2 linked regions of the Dongshaea marina genome follow. Each later gene encodes a partner of the first gene's protein in a complex. Links are inferred from orthologs where the notes say so. Each region holds a gene or a part of one and is shown in the gene's direction. Other genes may lie near its edges.

Region 1 (8,463 bases):
GCGGCTCTTCGCTTGGCCTTGGCCCAGGTCTCATTGCCAAGCTTATTCAGTGGCGGGTTTTCGGCGCCACTGTATCGGCTGATAAGATGCAGAGCGGTGACCGGAACATAGAGTTTATCCCCCCGGCGTACTCCAGGGCCATATATTCGGCGGGCAGGGTACCGGCATCCAGGGTCTGTAATCCAAGGTAGCGGCCCACCCCATGATCCAGGTGTACCACCGCCTGGCCTTGGGTCAGCTCCGCCAGGTTGCGGATCGCGATATCGCTGGAGCTGGTTTTCTGGCTCTTGCGGCGCCGGCTCTGGGTAACCCGCTCACCTAAAAGCTCATTCTCACTGATCACCGCCAGCTGATATTCGCCGAGGGTGAAGCCCTGCTCGATGGATGCGACCAACAGCATTAGCGGGGATTTACAGGTCAGCACATCCTGCATGCTCTGGCAGAGCTTGGGGTGAAGTTCCGCGCCGGATAACAGCTCCAGCAGGGCTTCCCGGCGTCCTTCGGACTCGGCAATCAGCACCACTCGTCCGCTATAGTCGTCGATAAATTCACACAGGGCGCTCAGGGGGCGCTCTTTTTGTGGCTGCACCTGAATGGGTGGCAGGGGGGTGATGTCGGCACTGATCCCACCCCGGCCTTCTTCGGGTTGCTGATTGAGTTGCAGGCTTGGATAGGGTTTGAGACCGGAAAAGAGCTCTTCAACCTCAAGATAGAGTGCTGCTGGCTTGACCAGTGGGCGCAGCTGATCGTAGCGCAACTGCTCGTAGCGAGTCCTGATGTCATCGCGAAACTGCTCGGCAGCCCCGTGGAGATCGCCGTGACACAGCAGCTCTGTGTTGGTCGGCAGGTAATCAAACAGGGTCGAGAGCTTCTCAAAAAACAGCGGCAGGTAGTACTCAATGCCTGGGGCAGGGTACCTTTGCTGACCTGCTGGTAGATGGACTCGGGCTCCCGGCGCACCTCAAACTGCTCACGATACTGCTGGCGGAATAGAGTTATCGCCGCCTCATCTGTGGGAAACTCATGGGCCGGCAGGAGGGACAGGGAGTTGACCTGGTCCTCGGAGCGTTGGGTCTCGGGATCAAAGGGACGAATAGAGTCGATCTCATCATCGAAAAAGTCGATCCGATAGGGAGTAGAGCTCCCCATGGGGTAGAGATCGAGAATCGAGCCGCGGGCCGAGAATTCACCATGCTCCATCACCTGGGAGGTGGCGTAGTAGCCCGCCTGCTCCAGGCGATCGCGCAAGGTATGCAGCTCCATCTTCTCCCCTTTTTTCAGCAGCAGGGTAAATTGCTGCAAAAAGCTTTCGGGGAGCAGGCGCATCATCAGGGTCGAGACCGGGACAATCAGTAGTCCCTTCTGCCAGCTACCGAGGCGGTACAGGGTCTCCAGCCTGGCGGAGATGATATCCTGGTGCGGGGAGAAATGATCGTAGGGGAGTGTCTCCCAGTCGGCAAACAAGGTCACCGGTAGGCTGGGATCGTCCAGCAGGCCGGACACCTCATGTTCGAGGCGCAGGGCGGTCGGGGTATCTGCGACCACCAGGAGTTGCAGCGCATCCCGGCTGGCAACACAGCGGGCGATAGCATAGGAGAGGGCACTACCATACAGGCCCGCAAGAGTTTTTTTGTCCCCGGCCTTGGGGCGGGGACGTGTGGCGACGGCTTCGATTTTCATTCGATATTGGGGCTACTATTGAGTCGGTTGTTGGCGCGAACGCATCTCTGCTCGCTGTTTTAGCTGTTTTGATTGAATATGTAAACTGGCACGGATCAGAAGTTCCTGATCCTGTTCGCGGATCTGAGCGTAACGCAACGCGATGAGCTGTTGATTCTGGTGGGGTTTGCTCCCCGAGACCTGGCCATAGCAGTAGATGGCGGCGGCTTCCTCGGGAAGAAAGATCTTGAGCCGGACATAACACCCTAGATCTAAAGCCTCGGGGGCCGCGTAGACCAGCTCCCCCCACCAAACTGCAGGCTGTGAAATCGATGGGCCGGATCGTCCTGCTGGGCCAGCACATAGCCCATGATCATATCTATTTTTCGTGACTGTTGATTGATGATCTCAATCAGCTCCTGGACCTCCTCTCCATAGCTGCGCACCAGGCGGGATTTGTTGATGTCGATGGCCGCAATGCTGGTGGAGATGCGGAAAGGGTCTGGGATCTCGGCTTCAAGTTGCTCTATGTCCGGAAGTTCAAAACCGGTTGGTTGCGGGATCACATTGACCGGTAATCTGTGGGCCACAGTGAAATATTGCTCCTTGGACATAGAGACCATCCCTTGTTGTTGGTAGCGGTTTACATTTATTATCTCGTATCTCTATCAATACGCAACTTAAGCGACTCGATTTGAAAAGCTCTTTTGCCCGCTCGTTAAGCCTGTTTATCGGTCTGCGCTACACTCGCTCCCGCGAGCGTAGCCGCTTTGTCTCTTTTATCACCCTGTTCTCTACCGGAGGGATTGCCCTCGGAGTGATGGCGCTGATCGTCGTGGTTTCCGTGATGAACGGCTTTCAGGGGGTGTTGAAAACCCGCATCCTCGGGGTGGTTCCCCAGGTGGTGGTGAGTAATCCCAGCCAGCAGTTAGCCCATTGGTCCGCCTATAGCAAGGCCCTGGAGAAGTTGCCCCATGTGACCGCCCTGGCTCCGCTGATCATCGATGAGGCGGTGGCCCAGACCCGCGGACGCCTGCAGGGAATGGAGCTTTACGGCATCGATCCCAAGCTGCAGCCCAAACAGGATGAGATCGCCAACAACCTGCTGATTGGCTCGCTCAAGAGCCTCACCCCTGGTTCCTATCGGTTGATCTTAGGCCAGGGGCTTGCCAATCAACTTGGGGTGTATGTGGGGGACAAGGTTCGGGTGTTGGTAACCCGTAAGCCAATTTTTACCCCCTTTGGACAGATGCCTTCGCAGCGGCTGTTTACAGTGGCCGGGATTTTCGGGGTCGGTGCCGATGTCGATAATACCGTGGCCCTGACCAATATCCAGGATGCGGGTCGCCTGCTGCGTTATCCCAAGGGAGAGATCACAGGCGTTCGGCTGTGGCTCGATGATCCCTTTGCCGTTGGTGAGACCCTGGCCAAGCCACTCCCGGATCAGCTGGTTGCCAGTGACTGGCGAGCCACCCGCGGCGAGCTGTTTCAGGCGGTCTCGATGGAAAAACATATGATGGGGCTGATGCTGTGTCTTATCATCGCTGTTGCGGCCTTTAATATTCTCTCCTCCCTGGTGATGGTGATCAGTAATAAGCGAGGGGAGGTAGCCATACTGCTGACCCTGGGCGCGACGCCCGGGACTATCTTGCGGGTCTTTGTGTTCCAGGGGCTCTATAGCGGGGTGTTGGGGACCCTGATTGGCGGCATTGTAGGCCTGCTGGCGACCTATAAACTCAACCCCCTGTTGTCTATGGTTGGACTTAATTTCTATCAGGCGGTAGGCGGCATGGCGCTGCCGGTTGATATTCGCCCCATGCAGATCCTGTTGATTATTGTTGGAGCTTTATTGATGAGTTTGTTTGCCACCCTCTACCCGGCGTACCGCGCCACCAAGATCCGTCCGGCACAGGAGTTGCGTTATGAGTGAGTGGCTATTGCAGGGAATCGGCCTGACCAAGAGCTATCAGGAGGGCTCGGTAAAAGCCGATGTCCTCAAGGGGATCGATTTTTCACTAAGGCCTGCCGAAATGGTAGCGATTGTCGGCAGCTCAGGCTCGGGAAAAAGCACCCTGCTGCATCTTTTTGGGGTACTGGATCAGCCAAGCTCGGGTCAGGTACTGTTTGAGGGAAAGGATGTCTTTACCCTGAACACCCGTCAGCAGGCGGCGTTTCGCAATCAAAAGCTGGGCTTTATCTATCAGTTTCACCACCTGCTGGGAGAGTTTTCGGCCCAGGAGAATGTGGCGATGCCGCTGATGATCTCGGGTCAGTCCTTTGCCGAGGCAAAGCGCAGTGCCTCGCGGATGCTGGAGCGGGTGGGTCTTGGTAAGCGTCTGGCCCATCGTCCGGCAGAGCTTTCCGGCGGCGAACGCCAGCGGGTTGCCATCGCCCGGGCGCTTATTAACCAGCCTCAGCTGGTGCTGGCCGATGAGCCGACGGGGAACCTGGATCACCAGAGTGCGGAGGCAGTCTACTCTTTGATGTGTGAGCTTAACCGTGAGATGGGAACGGCCTTCGTGATGGTGACCCACGACCGGGAGCTGGCGGCTCAGCTGGATCGCAGTGAAACCCTGTGTGATGGCAAACTGGAGAGCCAACGATGAGCCCCTCGCTGATTTTCAGACTCGGGCTGCGATTTAGCCGGTTGCGGGGCAAGAGTGGTTTTACCCAGTTTATTGCCCGCTCCTCGGTGCTGGGGATTGCACTGGGGGTGATGGTGTTGATCGTTTGCCTGTCGGCGATGAACGGCTTTGAGAAGGAGCTGCGCCAGCGAGTGCTAATGGTGATCCCCCAGGGAGAGCTGCAGGCGATGGCCCCTCCCATAGGCAACTGGCAGCCTTTGATGAAGCAGCTGGCGGCCAAGCCTGGGATCACGGCGGTGGCTCCGGATATCAAGCTTAACGGTTTGCTGCAAAATGGCGCTAAGCTCAAGGCGGTGCAACTGAGGGCCGTGTTGCCACAGGATGAGCAGGGGATCTCGGATGCGGGACACTTCATGAGTGGCAAGGGTTGGCAGGCCCTCAAACCGGGAGCAGACGATCTGATCCTCGGAGCCGGGATTGCCCACAAGCTAAAGCTCAAGGTGGGGGATTATGTGACCCTGCTGTTGCCACAGATGGGGGAGAATAGCTCGCGAATTCTCTCTCCCAAGACGGTGCGGTTCCGGGTGGCTGGGTTGCTGTCGATTGGCGGGCAACTGGATAACCTGCTGGGCTTTATTCACCTCAAGGATGCTCAGCGCCTGCTGGGGTGGCAGGACAAGATCCAGGGGTTCACCCTGAGGGTGAATAATATCTTTGAGGCGGAGCAGCTCACTAAACAGGCTGCGATGGGTCTGGGTGTGCCCTTTTATGTCTCAAGTTGGATGAATGCTCAGGGTTATCTCTATCAGGATATCCAGATGGTGCGGACCATCCTTTACCTCATCATGTTGCTGCTGGTGGCGGTCGCCTGTTTCAATATCGTCTCGACCCTGGTGATGGCGGTTAATGATAAACGCTCAGAGATCGCCATCTTGCGTACCCTGGGGCTGACCCAGTGGCGAATACGCGTGACCTTCATGGTCCTGGGGATGGTCAATGGCATCATAGGCTGTGTGATCGGTGTTGGTCTTGGGGTGTTGTTTTCCTGGTATCTGACGCCACTGTCGAGCGCGTTTCAGCACCTGATTAACCACCAGTTTCTCAATCCGGACATCTACTTTATTGACTTTATCCCATCCCAGCTGCACCTGGGAGATGTGGCGATTGTCAGTGGTTGTGTGCTGTTGATGAGCCTGATCGCCACCCTGTATCCGGCCTTTCTCGCCAGTACGGTGGAGCCTGCCCAGGAGCTGGGGAGGGTATAGTTTTGTGCGGGTCAGGAGGCTTCTCCTGACCCGCGGCTTTTATATCCACGTATGATTATCTGCGGATTTTTCTGCAGGGCATGCTGCTCGATTTTGTGGCTGCGCAACATGTGTCGGGATGCCGACGGCACATTATTTTTGTATCGCCAAAAGTAATCAAAAACTTGCCCCGCGCATCGTATTTATCATCCCTGATACATCTCCCAAGCTCGATGATAACCATCCCTGGCCATCCTCCCAGCTCGGCATCTTGCCTCGAAGAAATTAATTCTCAATAATTAAGTTAGATTCAACCTGTGGTGGACAGCGTTTTGTCGCCTTAGCGAACACAGCTTTGAGTCATACTTGGTATCGCGTGGTAGCGAATATCGCAATGAATGAACGTCAATCTAGCTTTAGAGAGATATCCGATATCGCTTAAAGGGGTTTGCCCATATATAAATCTCACTAAACCGATTCTATTTGCAAAGAGCTTTGTGATTTTCCCTTCATGAATAGAAAATCAAATGTCCGTTCGCTCACAAAAGTCACAGCTCAGTATCAAGCCTTAAGCTGAGGCCTGGCATATCCTGCTGATATCTGAGCCGCATCGTAAATCTGCTGCTCCAAGTCTTAATGGGCTTTCGAGTTTTGATTGTGCTGCCTAAGGCAGGCGAGTAGCTATAATTACCTATGACCATTGATAGCTCTATGAGTCTTATCTGTATGAAAGTAGACTTCGATAGGATTTACTCAAGCAGAACAAAAATTGAAAAGCTGGTTTCGAAAGCGATTCAGCGTGGTGACGATGGTGTGGGGGTATATGTTACAAGTGAAGGTGTCTTGACTCTTCACTTCTATCGCTGCAATCCACTGCTAGACCATAACGGTAAAGAGATATGTGAGTATAGGCATGGGATAATCAAGGAATATCCCATTGGAAACAAGCCGGTTTGGGATAAAGGTCCTGGCTGCCCTTATGGTTCTGATGTAGTCCCACAGTTTAGCAATATTAACGATGGAAAAATAACGCCAGATATCATAACGCATGAACTCTTAAGGGCCATCTGTAGTAAATTAAGGGGTGGATAAAAATAAACTACCCTCCTTCCTGAATAGTCCTGATTTACCTCCAAAACAAAAGCTCCAGGAAAGGGCGGATTTCTGTCGAAAGGCAATAAAGTTTGATCTATTTTATCGACTTTATCCCATCCCAGATGCATTTGGGGGGCGATTGTCAGTGGTTGTGTGCTGTTGATGAGCCTGATCGCCACCCTGTATCCGGCTTTTCTCGCCAGTACGGTGGAGCCTGCCCAGGAGCTGGGGAGGGTATAGGTTTGTGCGGGTCGGGAGGCACCTCCTGACCCGCGGCTTTTATATCCAACGAAGGGGCAATTTTCCTCGGTCGGTGTAAGTGTACGAAAAGGTGATTGGTATTATTTGAAATCCATCATGACATCGGGTCTGAGACATGCTCGAAATTTGGTGTGCTTGCACCAAATGGTTCTACGGGCTTTTCTTCCGGTAGCCTTAGCTCATTAAATTGGTAGCAGGGAGCCAGCCGGGTAATTTTCCCATAAACGGTTTCGATCTCTTTGGTCTCAGGCTGATGGATATCCTCTTTAGGGCAGTCTTTGTATTTGTCATCCTCTAACAGTCCCAGATCAGTGACCCACATGCCAGTCTTTGCTAGGGAGACCTTCACATGGTAGGAGCCACCAAATAATGCTCTTTTATGCAGTGCAGCCAAGACACCGCTCAGGGCATGGAATGAGGTTAAGGGATCGTTTAAATAAAAAACGGGTGAGAATTTGGGATCATCAAATGTGCCCTCTGCAACTGAAAATCCGGAGCATGCCTGACCAATTGTTTCAAAACCGGGCCTGTCACTCCAGAGAGTCTCGTGACCGTAGCAACTGATATCAACATAGATGATCCCTTTTGGGCTCATTGAAGCCACTTGAGCTGCATCCAATCCAAAGCGATCAGGGATCCCGGGACGATATGAGTTGATAAATACATCGGCCTCAGCCATGAGCTCTTTCATTTTTGTAAGATGCTCATGATCATGTAAATCCAAATAAGCATTCCGTTTACAAAATCCTGTGATAAGGTTTTGCGCTAATGTATCAGGGTGCTTAGGGCTGGAAATATGAAGTGTCTCAGCTCCGAATCGCCCCAAGTTTTGTCCTAGCATGGGCCCTGCAAGAACATGTGTAAAATCAATAACTTTGATTCCATCCAGAATTTCTTGCGGCTGTGGTGAGTAAGGAACAGCTTCACCTTCATGAATGTGTTCAATAGAGATAAGAGGTCTTTTATTGAGCGCTTTCCCCACAGGGTGCATTAACCACTCTTGCTTTGAGCGTGCGACACAAGCCGGAAGTCCCGCCTTTGCCAGTGCCTCTTCAAGCTCAAATGAGTTCCACTTTGCAACTTCTTCAGCAATACGTTTTCTGCTATTGCCACAATCAAAGAAATCCAGGTAGCCATTGAGAAGCTTCATGTATGGAGGGCCTGCAATGGTGTGAATAGCTCTGCCATCCTTACATTTAAAGTAGGAATTGACGCTGACAGTTTCGGCACCTACTTGCATCGGGAAGCCATTTTGCTTTGTGTAATGGCTGTAATGAAGATAGTTTAGTGCACTCTCTATAGGCATTGAAGCCGTTAGGTGGTGACCGGTTCTGGCATGCCAAATCATCCCTGCCAGTAGTGAGTTAGCACCCTGAGCAACAGCGCTTGCGTAACCTAAACGATGGGGAGAGCGAATGATTGGATCCTGTCCCCTCAGGATAAAATCACCATGGATATAATCGCTCATCTCGACTTCTGAAATAATTTCATTTATTTCAGGGAGCTGGTTCGATTGGTATGACCTTTTCATAATAACTCCTCCTTGGGTGTTCAGTCATACTATTTACATTCGGATATCCAATCAATATCATAAAAACGACCAATAAAATTCGGAACTC
Region 2 (3,132 bases), 960 kb from region 1 along the record:
ACCTTTTGGTTGCGGGAACCACGGGCTCGGGTAAGTCGGTCGGGGTCAATGTGATGATCCTCAGCATGCTATATAAGGCATCTCCGGAAGATGTGCGCTTTATCATGATCGATCCCAAGATGTTGGAGCTCTCTGTGTATGAAGGGATCCCGCATCTGTTGAGCGAGGTGGTCACCGACATGAAAGAAGCGGCCAATGCCCTGCGCTGGTGTGTCGGTGAGATGGAGCGTCGTTATCAGCTGATGTCTGCCCTGGGGGTGCGTAATCTTAAGGGGTATAACAGCAAGATAGAGGCCGGAATTAAGAGTGGTCAACCTTTGTGCGATCCGCTGTGGCGCCCTGGCGACAGCATGGATGAGATGCCACCGGCCCTGGAGAAGCTGCCCAGCATAGTCGTGGTGATCGATGAATTTGCTGACATGATGATGATCGTCGGTAAGAAGGTGGAAGAGCTGATTGCGCGGATCGCCCAGAAGGCCCGTGCCGCAGGTATTCACCTGATCCTGGCAACCCAGCGCCCGTCGGTGGATGTGATCACCGGTCTTATCAAGGCCAACATTCCGACCCGGATCTCCTTCCAGGTCTCCAGTAAAATTGATTCCCGGACCATTTTGGATCAGCCGGGCGCCGAGTCTTTGTTGGGGATGGGGGATATGCTCTATCTGCCGGCAGGGGAGAGTGCACCGACCCGGGTTCATGGTGCCTTTGTTGATGATCATGAGGTCCACCGGGTGGTGGCTGACTGGAAGCTGCGGGGTAAACCCAACTATATTGAAGCGATTCTCAGTGGTGAATCTTCCTCTGATATTCTACTACCGGGTGAGCAGTCGAGTGATGAAGAGCTCGACCCGCTGTTTGATGAAGCGGTGGCCTTTGTGGTGGAATCACGACGAGGCTCCACTTCCAGTGTGCAGCGGCGCTTCAAGATAGGGTACAATCGTGCGGCTCGAATTATTGAACAGATGGAAGCCCAGGGCATAGTGAGTCCCCCGGGCGGTAATGGTCAGCGAGATGTGCTGGCTCCTCCCCCGATGAAGGAGTAATTTAGTGAAGCGATTTTTTATTGGCTGTAGCTCACTGCTACTGGCACTGTCGTTGCAGGCCCATGGGGCAACAACGACCGGCAGTTCATCGAAATCAACGGACCGCTCTATGGCAAGCTCCGATGTATCTCATCTGAGCTATGCCGCTCGCCAGCTGCAGCAGCGGCTGGCTTCAATCAAGCAGTTTAGCGCTGACTATCAGCAGATTGTTTACGATAGTACGGGTCAGGAGCTATCCCGCTCTTCGGGTAAGGTTGAGATTGAGCGCCCGGATCGATTCCGCTGGCAGGCAGAAAAGCCCGGGAAGGAGCTTTTTGTTTCAGATGGCAGCTCTTTGTGGATTAGTGATCCCGAAGTGGGGCAGGTGACCGTGATGAACCTTGCCGATGCGGTGACTAATACTCCGTTTTTGCTGATAAGCTCAGGTACCGACAAGTTTTGGAAAAACTATTATGTGACCTATGACGATCCCGTGTATACGGTCACCAGCCGAGATCCCGCACAGTTGCTGCATAGCTTCCGGGTCACCTTTGATCGGACCAACAATGTGAGTCGCTTTGAAGTGGAGCAGGCCCAGGGCCAGCGCAGTGTGTTTATCTTCAAAAATATCAATGATAACCCGGGACTTAAGTCAAGCCTGTTTAAATTCACTCCTCCGGCCGGGGCGGATGTGGACGATCAGCGCCGATGAGTAACTTCTCTTTTGATTTTGCACCGGATTTTCGCCCTTTGGCAGCGCGAATGCGGCCGCAAAATCTTGAGCAGTATGTTGGTCAGTCCCACCTGCTGGCACCGGACAAGCCCCTGCGGCGTGCCATTGAGGCGGGGATGGGTCACTCGATGATCCTGTGGGGGCCTCCCGGAACCGGCAAGACCACCCTGGCTGAGCTATTGGCCCGCTACTGTGAGGCGGAGGTAGAGCGACTGTCTGCTGTGACCTCCGGGGTCAAGGATATCCGTGAGGCGACGGCGCGAGCCAAGGATAATCAGCAACTGGGGCGCAAGACCCTGCTGTTTGTCGATGAGGTCCATCGCTTTAATAAGAGCCAGCAGGATGCGTTTTTGCCACACATCGAAGATGGCACCTTCATCTTCGTCGGGGCAACCACTGAAAACCCTCCTTTGAACTTAATAATGCCCTGTTGTCCCGGGTGCGGGTCTATCGGTTGCAGCGCCTGACTGAGCTTGAGATCGACAGCATGCTGGAGCAGGCCCTGAGTTCAGAGCTGGGCCTGAGTGCTGAATCCCTTAACTTTGGACCCGGGGTGCGTGAGTTATTATGCCAGCTGGTGGATGGGGATGGGCGCAAGGCGCTGAACTATTTGGAGCTCTTGTGTGACAGTGCCCCGATAGAGCAGGGGGTGAAGCAGATCTCTAAGCCACTACTGGCTGAAGTCACCGGGGAGCGGGTTGCCCGGATGGATAATCAGGGCGATCACTATTACGATCTCATCAGTGCCTTTCATAAGTCGGTACGTGGTTCCTCGGTGGATGGGGCTCTCTACTGGTATGCTCGGATCATCAGTGCCGGCGGCGATCCTCTGTATGTTGCCAGGCGACTTCTGGCGATCGCCTCTGAAGATATCGGTAATGCGGATCCCAGGGCGATGCAGGTGGCGATGAGCGCCTGGGAGTGCTTTGAGCGCATCGGTCCGGCCGAGGGAGAGCGCGCGATAGCCCAGGCGGCGGTGTATTGCGCCACTGCACCTAAGAGCAATGCCGTCTATACCGCCTGGAAAAGTGCCCTGGCGGATGCCAAAGAGGCTCCGGATTATGAGGTGCCGGTGCACCTTCGAAATGCCCCGACCGAATTGATGCGCGAGCTCGGGTATGGCGACGAATATCGTTATGCCCATGATGAACCCGGCGCCTATGCTGCCGGAGAGTGTTACCTTCCACCAGAGCTTGCCGGGCGAAACTACTATCAGCCTACAGAGCGTGGCCTGGAGAAGCAGATCCGCCAAAAGCTCGATTACCTGGCTGATCTGGATCAAAATAGCCCACAAAAACGGTATAAAAAGACGCCGCTCGGTTAATTGTTGAATGAAATATGGTTTAGACGCTTTTAAGTTACTGCGTCTTTGGTAGA

The links. The genes of interacting proteins can lie anywhere in the genome.
Region 2: the proteins of lolE (region 1) and lolA are in contact, whole or in part, in a cryo-EM structure (PDB 7ARM), measured with the Escherichia coli proteins. The link is inferred for Dongshaea marina from one-to-one orthologs.

Annotation. Positions count from the first base shown.
Region 1 is NZ_CP028897.1:2,873,701-2,882,163, reverse strand. The notes cover bases 3,386-6,385. They hold lolE (lipoprotein-releasing ABC transporter permease subunit LolE), read left to right. Parts: upstream 3,386-4,261; coding sequence 4,262-5,509; downstream 5,510-6,385. Other genes in these bases: DB847_RS13530 (hypothetical protein), read left to right, coding at 6,215-6,385; lolD (lipoprotein-releasing ABC transporter ATP-binding protein LolD), read left to right, coding at 3,582-4,265; DB847_RS13545 (lipoprotein-releasing ABC transporter permease subunit), read left to right, coding at 3,386-3,589. Outside these bases: more of DB847_RS13545, read left to right, coding at 2,354-3,385; more of DB847_RS13530, read left to right, coding at 6,386-6,580; DB847_RS13525 (CoA transferase), read right to left, coding at 6,939-8,375. UniProt on the Escherichia coli protein: Part of an ATP-dependent transport system LolCDE responsible for the release of lipoproteins targeted to the outer membrane from the inner membrane.
Region 2 is NZ_CP028897.1:1,916,515-1,919,646, forward strand. The notes cover bases 1-2,890. They hold lolA (outer membrane lipoprotein chaperone LolA), read left to right. Parts: upstream 1-1,047; coding sequence 1,048-1,734; downstream 1,735-2,890. Other genes in these bases: DB847_RS09225 (DNA translocase FtsK), read left to right, coding at 1-1,043. UniProt on the Escherichia coli protein: Participates in the translocation of lipoproteins from the inner membrane to the outer membrane.